3 regions of the Paraclostridium bifermentans genome follow, and region 2 is predicted to be linked to each of the others. Evidence: riboswitches for the same ligand, from Rfam matches in the RefSeq annotation. Region 2 holds a riboswitch; each other region holds the start of a gene.
What was found. Region 2 has a riboswitch for lysine ahead of nhaC (Na+/H+ antiporter NhaC). Riboswitches for the same ligand answer to the same signal wherever they lie in the genome.

Region 1 (4,958 bases), 290 kb from region 2:
TTTGAATATGTAGGATATACCTTAGAAACTCCGTCTACCTTAGAAATTGAATTAATATCTTTATCCGTTAATCCTAAAGTTGAAACTACAGTTAAGTCCATTAAATTATTTTGGTCATAATACTTGTCTGCCGTAACTTCCATTACAGGAGATGCAACTTTTATTCCCGTAAAAAAAGAAACCCCTAAAGTTATTATTGCAAAAACAGATAAAAATCTACCTTTAGATTTTTTTATCTCCCTAAAAGTGTCTTTAAATAAAGGATTTCTCATATTTACCACTCTATCCTTTCTATAGGAATAGGAGCTTCATTTTTTTCTACTTTGTGCACCTTACCATTTCTTACAGTAATTACTTTATCTCCCATAGGAGCTATTGCCATGTTATGTGTAATTATTATAACAGTAACACCAAGTGTTTTATTCGTATCTTGGAGTACTTTAAGAATTGATTTACCTGTATTGTAATCTAGCGCACCAGTTGGCTCATCACATAAAAGTAATTTAGGATTTTTAGCAAGAGCTCTAGCTATAGCAACTCTTTGCTGTTCTCCTCCAGATAATTGCGATGGAAAATTGTCTTTTCTATGATTAAGTCCTACTGATTCTATAACTTGCTTGGGGTTTAAAGGGTTCTTGCAAATTTGAGTAGCTAATTCTACATTTTCTATTGCAGTTAAGTTTTGAACTAAATTATAAAATTGGAATACAAATCCTATATCGTGTCTTCTATATTTTGTTAATTCTTTTTCACTATAATTACTTATATTTTTCGAATCAACAAGTACAGTTCCATCTGTTGATGAATCCATACCTCCTAGTATGTTTAGTATGGTGCTTTTTCCTGCTCCACTAGCACCTACAATTATTACGAGTTCACCTTTATCAATTGAAAAATTCACACCATCTAATGCATTTATTTCAACTTCACCCATAGTATAGGTCTTTTTTACATTTTCAAATTTTATGTAGTTTTTCATATCATCTCCTCCTGTTTCTTATAGTCATTATACACTATTTGAGATGATAACTAAATCTAATTTAAACTAATCTTTCTTTTGATTTGGCATTTCTAAAGCTGTAGATTTTCCAAAGTAATATCCTACAACCATACTAAAGATAGGCATAAATTCAGATGGTTTTATACTTCCTATTATACTTAAGTAGCAAAATACAATAGTTAGACATATCGCTATCATTTTCCTTACACTTGAAAAAACGTCTTTTAAAATATCTGTAAACTTCATACACTTCCCCCCTTAGTATAGTTTATTATATTAATTGATGTATATACCTATCAATACAAACAAAAAACTATCCTTTGAGTTTAAATTAGATAAAATAGAATCCATCAAATTTAACTTTTCAGATAGTTTTTTATTATATGATTAATTTTTTAGATTAAAGTTTCTTTTATTTCGCAAACCTCATATTCATCTGCTTTTTTCCCAAATAGTTGTACTCCTATAAAAATAGCTAATATCGAAATAGGTATAACTATATATATTGATATTCCTAGACCTGCAGGTATATATCCAAATAATACAGTTATGCTTGCTACAAATAGAGCATATGGCATTTGCGTTTTTACATGGTCTATATGATTACATCCAGCTCCCATAGATGATAAGATAGTTGTGTCTGATATAGGTGAACAATGATCACCAAATATAGCACCCGTAAGCACAGCACTTGTAGATATTACTATAAATGATATTTCTGGATTTATAGAGTGTGCAAGAGGAATCGCAAGTGGCATTAGTATCCCCATAGTTCCATAAGCTGTCCCTGTTGAAAAAGATATTATTGAGCCTAGTATAAATATTACGCTAGGTAGTAAAAATGCTGGCATAGATCCTGACAGTAATGTAACTAGAAATTTAGCTGTCCCCAAATCTTTTATTACTGAGCTTAACGACCATGCCAAAATTAAAATAACAGCTGTCATTAACAAACTTTTCATACCATCTATCCAAATTTCTATAGCTTCAGACACTTTAAATATTTTTTTAGAAACAGCCATTAAAATAGCGACTATACTTGAAATAATAGCTGATTGGAATAGTACTACTGATGCATCTGCTGAGCTAAATGCTTCTTTTATAGCTAAAAATGACCATGGTGATTTAAACATTAAATTTTGAAGTTCAATATTATCCCCATTAACTATTGATGTGTATCCACTATAATAAAAAAATATTAATGATGTAACTATAAGAGTTCCAATAGGAATAATTGCATTCCATATACTCAGTTTCACTCCAACTTTAGGTTCTAACTCTGATTGAATTGAATCGTTATGTTTTGTATCTAAGTTATTAAAATCAGATTGTTTCGCTTTAATCTCAGCTTTTCTCATAGGACCAAAATCCTTAGCTAAAACAATAGTTATAATTACAAATGCTAAGATTAATATATTATAAAATCTATAGGGAATAGTTTGTAAGAATATCCCAAAAGCATCATTATTTAGCCCAATACCTGAAAAAGCATCATTTATAAGTCCAACTTCTAATCCTATCCATGTAGATATTATTGCAAGTCCTGCAATAGGTGCAGCTGTTGCATCAATTATAAAAGCAAGTCTTTCTCTAGAAATATTCATTTTGTCGCTTACTGGTCTCATAATAGGCCCTACTATCAATGAATTTGCATAATCATCAAAGAATACTAAAAGTCCCAAAAACCATGTTATAATTTGAGTTCCTTTTGAACTTTTAGCTTTGTCCGCTAAGCTTATTGCTATTGCTTTAGCTCCTCCCATTTTTGCTACTAAATGAATAACCCCTCCAATAGCTAGAACTTGGAGTATTATACCTGCATTCCATGGGTCTGCAAGTGAATTAAGCGCTCTATATATAAAATCTATGAAGCTTTGGGGTAAAGCTAAAATAAAATTAGTACTATTTAAACTAAGTAAAAAGCTTCCAGATAATATACCTATAAATAAGGATATTACAACATTTTTAGTAATAAATGCTAAAAGTATAGATACTAGTGGTGGAATCAATGTTAAAAATTTAAATTTACTTGCGTTTTGAAATGCTATATCCGTTTCTTGTGCAAATGAAATAGGTGTTAATAAAACTACTAAAACTAAAGTTAATAAAACTACAAAATATTTTTTGTTTCTCATAAAAATCCTCCCTAAATTTAGCTTTAGTGAATGCAAAGGGTAATAAATACTTAGGGCTTTAAATAAGAAAAAGCCTTGAGTATACACTCAAGGCTTTTTATATTATGCAAAATCTGCACAATATTAACTTCCTTAAATGATAGCTCAACACAAATATAATTTGTGACAGTGATGTATATATTCTATACACCCCCAGCATATAACCTTAAAGCATCAGTTATAAACTTCGGCGATAATTCCTTTCCTAGTAAATCTATGTGCTTAACTCATTACTAGTACTTATAAGTACCGCGCCTCTACCTTTTTTATTCACTTTTTATATTAAGTAAATTATATATATATTATTGTAAATAATCAACTGTTTTTTCAATATTTTCTAAATTTTCATTATTTTTAAAACTTATCTAACAACTTTTCTAGTTAAAGTTCCTATTCCTAATCCCATCATTATAACCCCGATTAGTACTTCTAGATTTGTTAATATATAACTAATTTCTGTCGGTTTGCAATTTATAGTCCCTACTCCTCCAAATGATCCTATACTTAAACTTAGTGTTTCATTTAGGTCTTTTAAAAATTTAGATATAGATAAATTTTTTATAGTGCTCATATTATATATAATAGTTTTATCGTCTATCTCTACGCCTAAAAATAAATATAAAATTGCAAATATAAACATAATAACTAGTGATGAATATACTGCAAATTCAGGTCTCTCACCGTACCCACAAGTAAGCCAGTATAAATATGATTCTATCTTAGGTATTATTTTTAAAGTTTTTCTTTGAGTATTTTTACACAAATAATAATATTCTCCAAAGTTATTATTTAAAGAGTTCTCTTTAAATTTATCAGCTAAGGTTTCATATGTCATATAAAGACCTTCATATTCGTCCCTAGTTTTAAACTTAACAGGTAATTTATCAAAGAAGCTTTTTTCATCTAGTTTAGTTTGAAATTTATCTCTGAACTCTAAATCTTTAATATATGTTGAAATAGTTTTGGCACCACATAAGTCACAATCAGCAAAAATTATCATATCCAAATAACTATCTATAATTATAATATTGTCCATTGCACTTTGTTCAAAATTACTTGTATTCAATTTACATTTTTCAAAAATAGCAAAAGATAGTATACAATTTAAAAATTTCGAATAAATATCACAGTTTATAAAATGACATGATAAATTGTCATACTTATTTAAAGATGGCTTACTTTGGCTTTCTTCTTTAAAAAAACTACAATTTTCAAAACTCACTCCTCCATCTTCAAATTTGCAATTTTCAAATATACAGCCCACAAATCTACATTCTTTAAAATTTAAGTTTCTGAATGTACATCCAATAAACTTTGTACATATAATATCTTTATTTTCTATTGTAGAAAATTTATCTTCATCTAAAATTCCTTGTTTGCCAAACATTTCTTCATTAAAAACTTTAAAACTGTACTGTTTGCAAGGATTATATGTTTCAGGTAAAATTTTATGCCTTAATATGCTATCAAATAAGTTTTTATTGTTTATCTTCCTTTTATGTAACTGATTTTTAGTTACATAAACTTCTTCTTTAAAATTTATATATCCCATTAGAATATGATTTTGCCCTTATTCTTTATTAGGTTGTATACCCTGAATATTTTTTATTTGATAAGCATATAAAAAGTTTTTTATTATCATATAAATACCTCCATAGAAGACTATTATTTACTTATTGTCTCTTATTTGATTACATAATATTCCTACAGTTAAAATTAAACACAAAAAAGCCATATCAATCCTGATTCAAAGGCTTTAATATGGCTTCTTGTTTAAATATTTA
Region 2 (4,958 bases):
AAAACCCAGCATGGTGTTAGTGTTAAAACCATAGCCATAGTTAACATAATATAATATCTAAATCCTATGAATATCCCATTAAAAGCATTTACCAAAATTAAAACACTAATAATGCTTACAGATATTACAGATGATAATACAAAAATTCTCGAAATGTCTGAAAATGTTCTAGTAATTCTTGCCACTTTTTTATTTTTTCGGCTACTTTTCATGTTTATGCCCCCTAATTACAACAAATAATACATAGTTCTAATATAATAAATATAACAAATTTGTATTAAAATAGCAATTCTTATTAGTAACATTAACCAGTTATAATTAATAAATTAAATATTAAGAATAACTTTACAAAGGAGTGATTTATTTGCCATGTCTTCCTAACTTAGGTACTAAAGCACCTAATTTCAGCGCAAATACAACTCAAGGACCTATCAAGCTGTCTGATTATAAAGGTAAATGGGTTGTATTATTTTCTCATCCTGGTGATTTTACACCAGTATGTACAACAGAATTTTTATGTTTTGCAAAATATTATTCTAATTTTAAAAAAAGAAATACTGAACTTATAGGTCTTAGCGTTGATAGCAACAGCTCTCATTTAGCTTGGCTATACAATATATTTTTGCATACAGGTATTGAGATTCCATTTCCTGTAATAGATGATAGGAAAATGGAAATTTCTAGATTATATGGAATGATTTCAGAGCAAATGAGCGATACATCTACTGTAAGATCTGTTTTTATAATTGATCCAAATCAAATTTTAAGAACAATACTTTATTATCCTTTAACTACAGGAAGAAATATTCCTGAAATAGTTAGAATAATAGATGCTCTTCAAACTTCAGATGAACATAATGTTTTAACACCTGCTGACTGGCTTCCTGGAATGCCTGTAATTTTACCTCCTCCTAAAACTTATAAAGAATTAAAAGAAAGAATTAAGAGTTGTGATAAAAATAAAAGTTGCATGGACTGGTATCTATGTTTTATAGATGATAAAACTTCTAATAACAAAAAATTAGATTATAAAGCTAATGTTAAAGGTCGTCCTCAAATAGATTCTCCAGCAAATAATATCCCAATTAATCCTAACTGCCCTGATTTAAATAGATTAGTAGGCACATACGTTTTAGGAGATCCTACAAGTGTTGATGCATTTTTGCTTGATTTTGTAATATATGCATTTGTTGAGATTAAACCAGATGGCACTTTATTTGTTCCAACGCCTCGTTACTTACGTCAATTGCTATCACTTAGAAAAGATAATCCAGACCTTCAAGTGATTGCAGCCATTGGTGGTTGGGGTCAAGAAGGATTTTCTGATGCTGCAGCTACTCCAGCTTCTAGATATAATTTTGCTCGTCAAGCAAATGCTCTTATAAAGCAATATGGTTTAGATGGCATAGATATAGATTGGGAATACCCTGGAACTAGTGGTGCAGGAATTAAATCTAGTCCTTCAGATAGAGAAAATTTCACACTTTTACTTACTGCTATTAGGGATGTAATTGGATCCGATAAATGGTTAAGTGTAGCAGGTACTGGAACAAGAGAATACCTAAATAAAAGTGCAGAAATAAACAAAATAGCTCCTCTAATTAACTATTTCAACTTGATGAGTTACGATTTTACTGCTGGTGAAACTGGCGAGAAAGGCAAAAAACATCAAGCAAATTTATATGAATCAGAACTTGCTTTACCTGGATACAGTGTAGATATTATGGTTAATAATTTAATTGAAGCTGGAATGCCTTCAGAAAAAATATTAATGGGAGTTCCATTTTATGGTCGACTAGGAGCTACTACAACTAAATCTTTTGATCAACTTAGAAAAGATTTTATAAATAAAAACGGATATACATTTAAATTTGATAAAGAAGCTCAAGCTTCATATTTAGTAAAAGATAATGAGTTTGCTATGTCTTATGATGATATGCTATCTATTTATATAAAAACTCAATATGTAATAGACAATTGTCTTGGAGGTATTTTCTCTTGGATGGCACCTTATGATAAAGCAAATATACTCGCTAAAGCAATGAGTGATGGAATTAATAATCCTAGTGAATTAAGACGTGAAATAGAAGAAACGTATGGTTCTAGCTTTTTAGTTTAAAAAACAGTCTATCTTAATAAGATAGACTGTTTTTTATTTTCATAAAATTTAAATTTATATTTACAATTTAATTTAATATGTTATAATTAGATACATAAATTTAAACAGAATATAACTAATGGTAGAGGTTGCATTATTAAATAGTACTATTATTGAGGGAAAGCACCTAAGATTTAATAGGAAAGGTAATGATGCCGAAATATATAAGTTAAGCTTAAAACTTATATATTGGGGTTATGTATAAGATATATAACACTGTCACTTTATGTGGAGGGCTATCTTTAGATTAAAGTTATTATATTTTTCAAATTATAATTTCAGGTCTAGGAATATCTCTTAATATTCTTAGACCTTTTTTATTATCATTCTCCATTCCCGTTATATTCTCAATACACCATTTGGAGGTTACATTATGTTAAAAAGAGAAAAAAGGCAGGCTTCGCTTGGCGATTCACTTCTATGTTTAGGATTTTTAATTTTCACACTATCTATATCTTTAACTAAACTAGGGCTTTCAGCTCATATTCCCTTAGTTTTAGGTGGAGTTTTCTGTGGATTTGTTGCAATATTTAAATTAGGATTTACATGGAAAGAACTTGAAGAAGGTATATTATCAACTATAAATTCTACTATGCAAGCTATTATAATTTTATTAATTGTTGGTATGTTAATTGGTACATGGATAATTTCAGGAGTTGTTCCAAGTATGATATATTGGGGATTGAATATACTTTCTCCTGGAATTTTCTTAGTTGCCACAACTATTATATGTTCTATAGTTTCTATATCTACAGGTTCTTCTTGGACTACAGCTGGTACTATAGGTATAGCCCTTTTAGGTATAGGAAGTGCTTTAGGTATTCCTAAGGAGATAATAGCTGGTGCTATTATCTCAGGTGCATACTTTGGTGATAAAATGTCTCCACTTTCAGATACAACAAACTTAGCTCCTGCTATGGCTGGTACTAATTTATTTACACATATAAAGCATATGCTTTATTCAACTATTCCGGCATATGTTATTGCTCTTATACTATATGCTGTAATTGGACTTAAATACGCAGGACAAGTTATAGATAATAGCCAAATTTTACAAATACAACAAGCTTTAGCTTCAAATTATAATACATTATCTCCGTTATTATTATTAATACCTGTAATGGTTATAGTAATGGTTATATTTAAAGTTCCTGCTATTCCAGGTCTTATTGTAGGTACACTACTTGGAGGTTTTGTAGCTATAGCTTTCCAAGGTGCTTCATTTAAAGATGTTTTAGAAGTTGCTCAAGTTGGATATACATCAAATAGTGGAATGGCCTTTGTGGACGAACTATTAACTCGCGGTGGACTTAATAGTATGTTAGGTACAGTATCTCTTATGTTATGTGCTTTAACTACAGGTGGAATACTTGAAAAAACTGGAATGTTAGAAGCTCTAGCTTCTGCTATATTAAAATTTGCAAAAGGAACTTTTGGTTTAGTGGCTGCAACTATCTTTACATGTATAGGAACTAATTTAGCAGTTGCTGATCAATATCTAGCAATAGTAATGCCTGGAAGTATGTACAGAGAAGCATTTAAAAAACAAGGTCTTTGTCCTGAAAATCTTTCTCGATCTCTAGAAGACAGTGCAACTATAACATCTCCTCTTATTCCTTGGAATACATGTGGAGCATATATGAGTGCTACACTTGGAGTTGGATCATTTGTATTTTTACCATTTGCATTTTTTAACCTTCTATGTCCTTTAATGTCATTGACGTTAGCTGCTACAGGATTTGGAATTACAAAATTATCAGAGGAAAATCAAGATGAACTTGAAGGTTCTATTGCATAATAAAAGGATGGCTAATAGCCATCCTTTTTATTTTTTATATCCAATAATTGCAGCCCCTAATGCACCTATTATTTGAGTATCATTAGCTATAAAAATTTTCTTCCCTAAATTCTCTTCTATCATATTTACTAAGACATTACTTTTAGCAACCCCTCCAGTAAATGCAATCTCATCTAATATATCAATTCTAGATAACATAGACTTTGATCTATTTGCTATAGATTGTAATATTCCTGATGCTATTGATTCTTTAGATATATTTTTTGCTAATAAACTAATAATTTCTGATTCAGCAAAAACAGTACACATACTTGATATATCTTGTGGAATTGCACCTTTAGCTAACTTATCAATGCTTTCTACATCACTTCCTAATAAGTTAGATGTAACTTGTAAAAAGCGACCTGTTCCTGCTGCGCATTTATCATTCATTATAAAATTAGATACATTTCCATCATTATCTAAGTTTATAACTTTACTATCTTGGCCCCCAATATCTAATATCGTTCTTATATTGTTGTTTAAAAAATGTATTCCTTTTGCGTGGCATGTGATCTCTGTAACTTTTTTGTCTACAAAATCCATACTCACTCTTCCGTATCCTGTTCCTACAACTTTTTTTATTTTATCTTTATCTATATCATTAGCAAGTTTTTCATAAACTTCTAATGAAGCGTTCTTAGGACTCCATCCTGTTGGTATAACAATTTTGTTTACTATTTTTTCTCCATCAAATAATACACCTTTTGTTGCTACAGATCCAGAGTCTATACCTATACTGTACATAAAATCCACCTACTTAGTCTATCATTTCTATAAAAGCTTCAAATCTAGTTCTTAATTGTTCTGTATCAGATTTAGAATAATCTGTTTCTATAGCCATGTACGGTTTATTTTTAGCGTTGTTTACAAATTGTTTAATTCTATAACTTTCTACATTGAATGTATGACAAGCCTGAAGAACAACATCTATAACTCCATCTATCTTGTATTCATCCATAA
Region 3 (4,958 bases), 800 kb from region 2:
ATCTATTCACAATAGCATTGGAAATTTCTTTTTTAACACTTTCTATATTTTTTATACTATATCCATTAAAAGTCTTGCTATCTATCTCTATTCCATTTTTCATAGTTTTTTCATACATCTCTAAAATCAAATTTTTATTTAATGCCTCTTCTACTATATAATTAGATAGTAAAAATAACATATTAGATGTATCTTCTACTTCTTTATATGATAAAACAGGTAGTTCATTATAATATTGATTAAGTTGATTTGAAATGTCATTTTGTTCTAGTACTTTGTCTGGAACTTTTAATATTTGTTCTAACATATCTGTTGATTCATAATCATCTATTCTCACTTGTCCTGCCATTATTGCACCTATATATTTTTCATCTAATATAATAGGTATAGCAACATCAACTATATTGTAGTGACATAAATATATATATGGTTTATTCATTCGTACAGCTTCTAACCCACCTCTTGAATCACATTTTTCACAGTACTTTGATAATTTAGAATTACCTCTTACTAACTCACAAAATTTGTGGCATCTACTGTGTTTAGTTATCGGATTTCCTTTATAGTCCACTATAACTATTGCCATTTTCGTAACTAGCGAAAGATAATCTTGTAAATTATCCCATTTTTTGAAATCTATTATCTTATTTAGACTTAAATTTTCATTTCTCACTTTTCATACTCCTTTAAAGGCAATTTTATATCATGTACTAATTTTATCATATATGAATAATATATTGTTTATTATGCAGACTATTTAGTGGAGGTGGATTTTATGTTAAATTTAACTGCTAAAGAAAAAATGTTATTAGAAGACGAAAAAAGCCATGAGCAATTATGTGTTCAAAAATATCAAGAATATGCTCAAAAAGCTTCAGACCCACAACTAAAAAGCTTATTTAATGAACTTTCTCAACATGAACAACAACACTTAACTTCAATAAATCAAATTTTAAGTGGTACTGTTCCTAATATTAATCAAGGTCAAGGTCAAAGCCAAGGGAACCAAAACTCAAATATGCAAAGTTCAAATACTATGCCTAACATGAATTTACAATCATCACAAATGAATGCTTATAATGAACAAGATAAAATGTTATGCCAAGACTCACTTAGTACTGAAAAATATGTATCATCTACATATAATACAGCTATTTTTGAGTTTGCAGATAAAAACATACGCCAAGTTTTAAATCATATTCAAAAAGAAGAACAAGAACACGGAGAAAAAATTTACAATTACATGAGTCAACATAATATGTATAACTAGAAAAATAGGATGTGATATCAATTAATGGATCACATCCTTAACTATTTTTATAGTGTTAAATATTTATATATTATCGGTATATCAATGATTTTCTTTACCAATTTAACTTAATTTTTCTCATTTTTATAAATCATCTGAAAATAGTTAACTTTACCAATATAATTTTTTTTATTGACTTATTTCAAATTTGTTTTATAATTGTATACAACAAGTAGATAACTGAGATAGAGGCGCGAAACTTATTAGTAGTATTATGGAGATAAGCTCGATGAAGTAATATGAAAGGAAATTTCGCCGAAGTGAATAGTTAATAGCTTTAATACTATTTACTGGGCTTATATAAAATATATATAAGACTGTCACATTTTGTGGAGTGCTATTTTCAATGAAAGCGTACGGTATCATCATACTTAGTTAGTATGAATTTTTTCGTATAAAGTCATGAGCATAGTCTCATGGCTTTTTTTACGCTTAAGGAATTATAATTATTTAAAATTCGTAGATAACCTATGAAACTTAGTTATATCCATATAATATGTTTTGAGCGTAAAAAAGCTTTTTGAGCAACGGACGAAGTCGTTGGCGACATGAGCGAAGTGAATTTTTTATTTTCATAAAGATTTATTATCTTAGTTACTTACTTATGGATAACTAACTACCATAAGGAGGATAAGTAAAATGAGTAATGAAAATCAAGATTTAAAAAGAGGGTTAAAAGCTAGACATCTTAACATGATTGCTCTAGGAGGATCGATCGGTACAGGTATATTCCTTGCGATGGGTGATACTCTTCACCAAGCAGGTCCTGGTGGTGCATTACTTGCATATGGGTTAATAGGAATAATGGTTTATTTCTTAATAACTAGTTTAGGTGAGATGGCAACATATATGCCTATATCTGGATCTTTTAGCTCTTATGCTACAAAGTTTATTGATCCAGCACTTGGTTTTGCTCTTGGATGGAACTATTGGTATAACTGGGCAATAACTATAGCAGCTGAAATGGTTGCAGGATCATTAATTATGAAATATTGGTTCCCTGATGTACCTGGATTTTATTGGAGTATATTTTTCTTAGCTATAATTGTAGGTTTAAACTTTTTATCAGCAAAAGCATATGGCGAATCTGAGTATTGGTTTGCAGGAATTAAAGTTGTAACTGTAATAATATTTTTAATAATAGGTGTTTTAATGATACTTGGTGTAATGGGTTCTGATGAGATAGGATTTCATAATTACTTTATAGCAGATGGACCATTTCATGGTGGTATAAAATCTGTATTTGCTATATTTTTAGTTGCAGGTTTCTCATTCCAAGGTACAGAACTTATAGGAGTTGCAGCCGGAGAAAGTGAGCAACCTGAAAAAACTATACCAAAAGCTATAAAATCAATTTTTTGGAGAATATTAATATTTTATCTAGGAACTATAATTGTTTTAGGTGCTATTATACCTTTTACTCAGGCTGGTGTTTCTGAAAGTCCATTTACTATGGTTTTTGAAAAAGCAGGAATAGCTGGTGCTGCTTCACTTATGAATGCAGTAATACTTACATCTGTTTTATCTGCAGGTAATTCAGGTATGTATGCATCAACTAGAATGCTTCATTCAATGGCTAAAGAAGGACTTGCACCTAAAGTTTTTGCAAAAACTAATAAAAGAGGTGTTCCTGTAAATGCATTAATATTAACTACATTAGTAGCTTCTGCATGTTTCTTAACTGGTATATTTGCAGAAAGTACAGTTTATGTTTGGTTAGTTGCTGCATCTGGACTTGCTGGATTTATAGCATGGGTTGGTATAGCAGTTTGTCACTATAGATTTAGAAAAGCATATATCCATCAAGGTCATAGTTTAAAAGAATTAAAGTTTAAAGCTAAATGGTATCCATTCGGACCTATATTAGCACTTATAATGTGTTTGATAATAATATTAGGCCAAGGATACTCTTGTATAACTCCAAATGGAGTTGACTGGCATAGTTTAATAGCTTCTTATATAGGTATACCTTTATTCATAGCTTTATATGTTGGATATAAAATTAAACATAAAACTAAAGTTGTATCTTTGGATGAAGTTGATTTAACTTTTGATGAAAATATAAGCAGTAGTTCAATAGATAGTCAAATAAGTGAATTAAATTAAATTAAAAAGGCTGATTTTAAAAATCAGCCTTTTTCTTATATTCTTTCTAATTTATATATAACAGGGTGTAACCCATCATTACAAGAATGTATTGCAACGCCCTCTTGTTTTACATAAGGGCTATTATTCCCTGATGCTAAAAATTCAACTTTACTTTTTAATCCTGTCCATGCCCCTTTGCAAAATCGCTCTGGCATTTCGCAATTTTTTGATATAAATTCATCTCCAACTTCACCCTTAGCGCAAACTAATGGCATATTTTCTTTTGCATATTCTACAAAAATATCATTCACCTTTAATTTTTTTAATATAGTTATTTTAATATCTGAATACTTTTTTGATTCCATTTTATCCCCTCCATAAAGAATTTATGTAATAACTATATTCTAAACTAAAACTTATTTCATATAAACACAAATAAAAAGAAAATCTCGAAGTTATTAATAACTTCGAGATTAAAATAATCTATATTAGCATAAATCTATGACTTGAACTTGATATACAACAGTTATAATTTGACCAGGAACCATAGTGTTTAAATTAAATCCTGCTGATGGGTTGTAATCTGGATGAGGAACACCATTTACAGTTACAGTTCCTAATACAAATATAGAATTATGAGGAGTATAGTCTACAAATACTACATCAGTAGCATTTATATTTCCTACATTTTCAATTGTGATTGTATAAGTTAATTTTTCGCCTATAGTAGCATATTTTTTATTTACAGACTTAGTTACATTTAAATTACCATAAGCGATATTAGTAGTTACTGTATTTGAGTAAGCTGTATCACTATATGGAGGCTGTTTTGGATCTACTAAATATTTAAATGGTATAACAGCCTGGTTAGTTACCTTATTAGAAGGTGGAACTGAAGTCACAGTTGCACTAAATTGAACTATTACAACATTTCCTATTCCTATATCACCTATACTGAATCCAACTGTAGGATCATAACTTGGTTTACTTTCTCCATTTACAATTACAGAACCTGTTTTAAATTGAGCCCCCGTAGATGGAGTATCTTGGAATAATACCTCATTATCTATAACATTTCCTACATTTGTAAGAGTTATAGTGTAGTTTAATATATCTCCTATTGTAGCTATTGCTTTATCTACAGTTTTAACTACATTAAGTTTTCCTAAAACTACATTAGTTGTTACTAAGTTACTTAATTGAGTTTTTGTTGATAAAGTTCCGCTAGGATCTATTTTATAACTAAATTGAATTTGAGAAGTATTTGTTATATAAGCCGGCACTGGTAAAGAGTTTATCTTCGCATCAAATGTTACTGTTACTGTTTGATTAGGTGCTAAATCTGATAAATCAAAACCTATAGTCGGGTCTAATGCTGGATATAATACATTGTTTATTCTTACAGTTCCTAATACATAACTTAATTCTGATTGTAATAAATCAGTAAATCTTAAACTAGTTGCATTTACATTTCCTGTATTAATTATAGTTGAAGTATAAGTTATCGTATCATTTACTTTTGCATATAACTTATCTACTGATTTTGTATTAGATAAACTCC

Region 1: linked by a shared signal. The riboswitch ahead of KXZ80_RS07385 (Na+/H+ antiporter NhaC family protein) and the one ahead of nhaC (Na+/H+ antiporter NhaC) in region 2 are both predicted to bind lysine.
Region 3: linked by a shared signal. The riboswitch ahead of KXZ80_RS02420 (amino acid permease) and the one ahead of nhaC (Na+/H+ antiporter NhaC) in region 2 are both predicted to bind lysine.

The regions. Positions count from the first base shown of each region.
Region 1 is NZ_CP079737.1:1,568,953-1,573,910, reverse strand. Features, by position in the region: gene KXZ80_RS07400 (ABC transporter permease) at 1-272, opposite strand, end outside; gene KXZ80_RS07395 (ABC transporter ATP-binding protein) at 275-979, opposite strand; gene KXZ80_RS07390 (hypothetical protein) at 1,046-1,246, opposite strand; gene KXZ80_RS07385 (Na+/H+ antiporter NhaC family protein) at 1,396-3,135, opposite strand; lysine riboswitch at 3,268-3,442, opposite strand; gene KXZ80_RS07380 (pentapeptide repeat-containing protein) at 3,536-4,726, opposite strand.
Region 2 is NZ_CP079737.1:1,275,897-1,280,854, reverse strand. Features, by position in the region: gene KXZ80_RS06105 (hypothetical protein) at 1-212, opposite strand, end outside; gene KXZ80_RS06100 (peroxiredoxin) at 356-2,119, shown strand; lysine riboswitch at 2,234-2,405, shown strand; gene nhaC (Na+/H+ antiporter NhaC) at 2,532-3,956, shown strand; gene KXZ80_RS06090 (acyl-CoA dehydratase activase) at 3,984-4,742, opposite strand; gene KXZ80_RS06085 (double-cubane-cluster-containing anaerobic reductase) at 4,756-4,958, opposite strand, start outside.
Region 3 is NZ_CP079737.1:475,406-480,363, reverse strand. Features, by position in the region: gene KXZ80_RS02430 (PocR ligand-binding domain-containing protein) at 1-673, opposite strand, end outside; gene KXZ80_RS02425 (spore coat protein) at 776-1,270, shown strand; lysine riboswitch at 1,488-1,657, shown strand; gene KXZ80_RS02420 (amino acid permease) at 1,949-3,415, shown strand; gene KXZ80_RS02415 (TIGR04076 family protein) at 3,451-3,762, opposite strand; gene KXZ80_RS02410 (DUF11 domain-containing protein) at 3,886-4,958, opposite strand, start outside.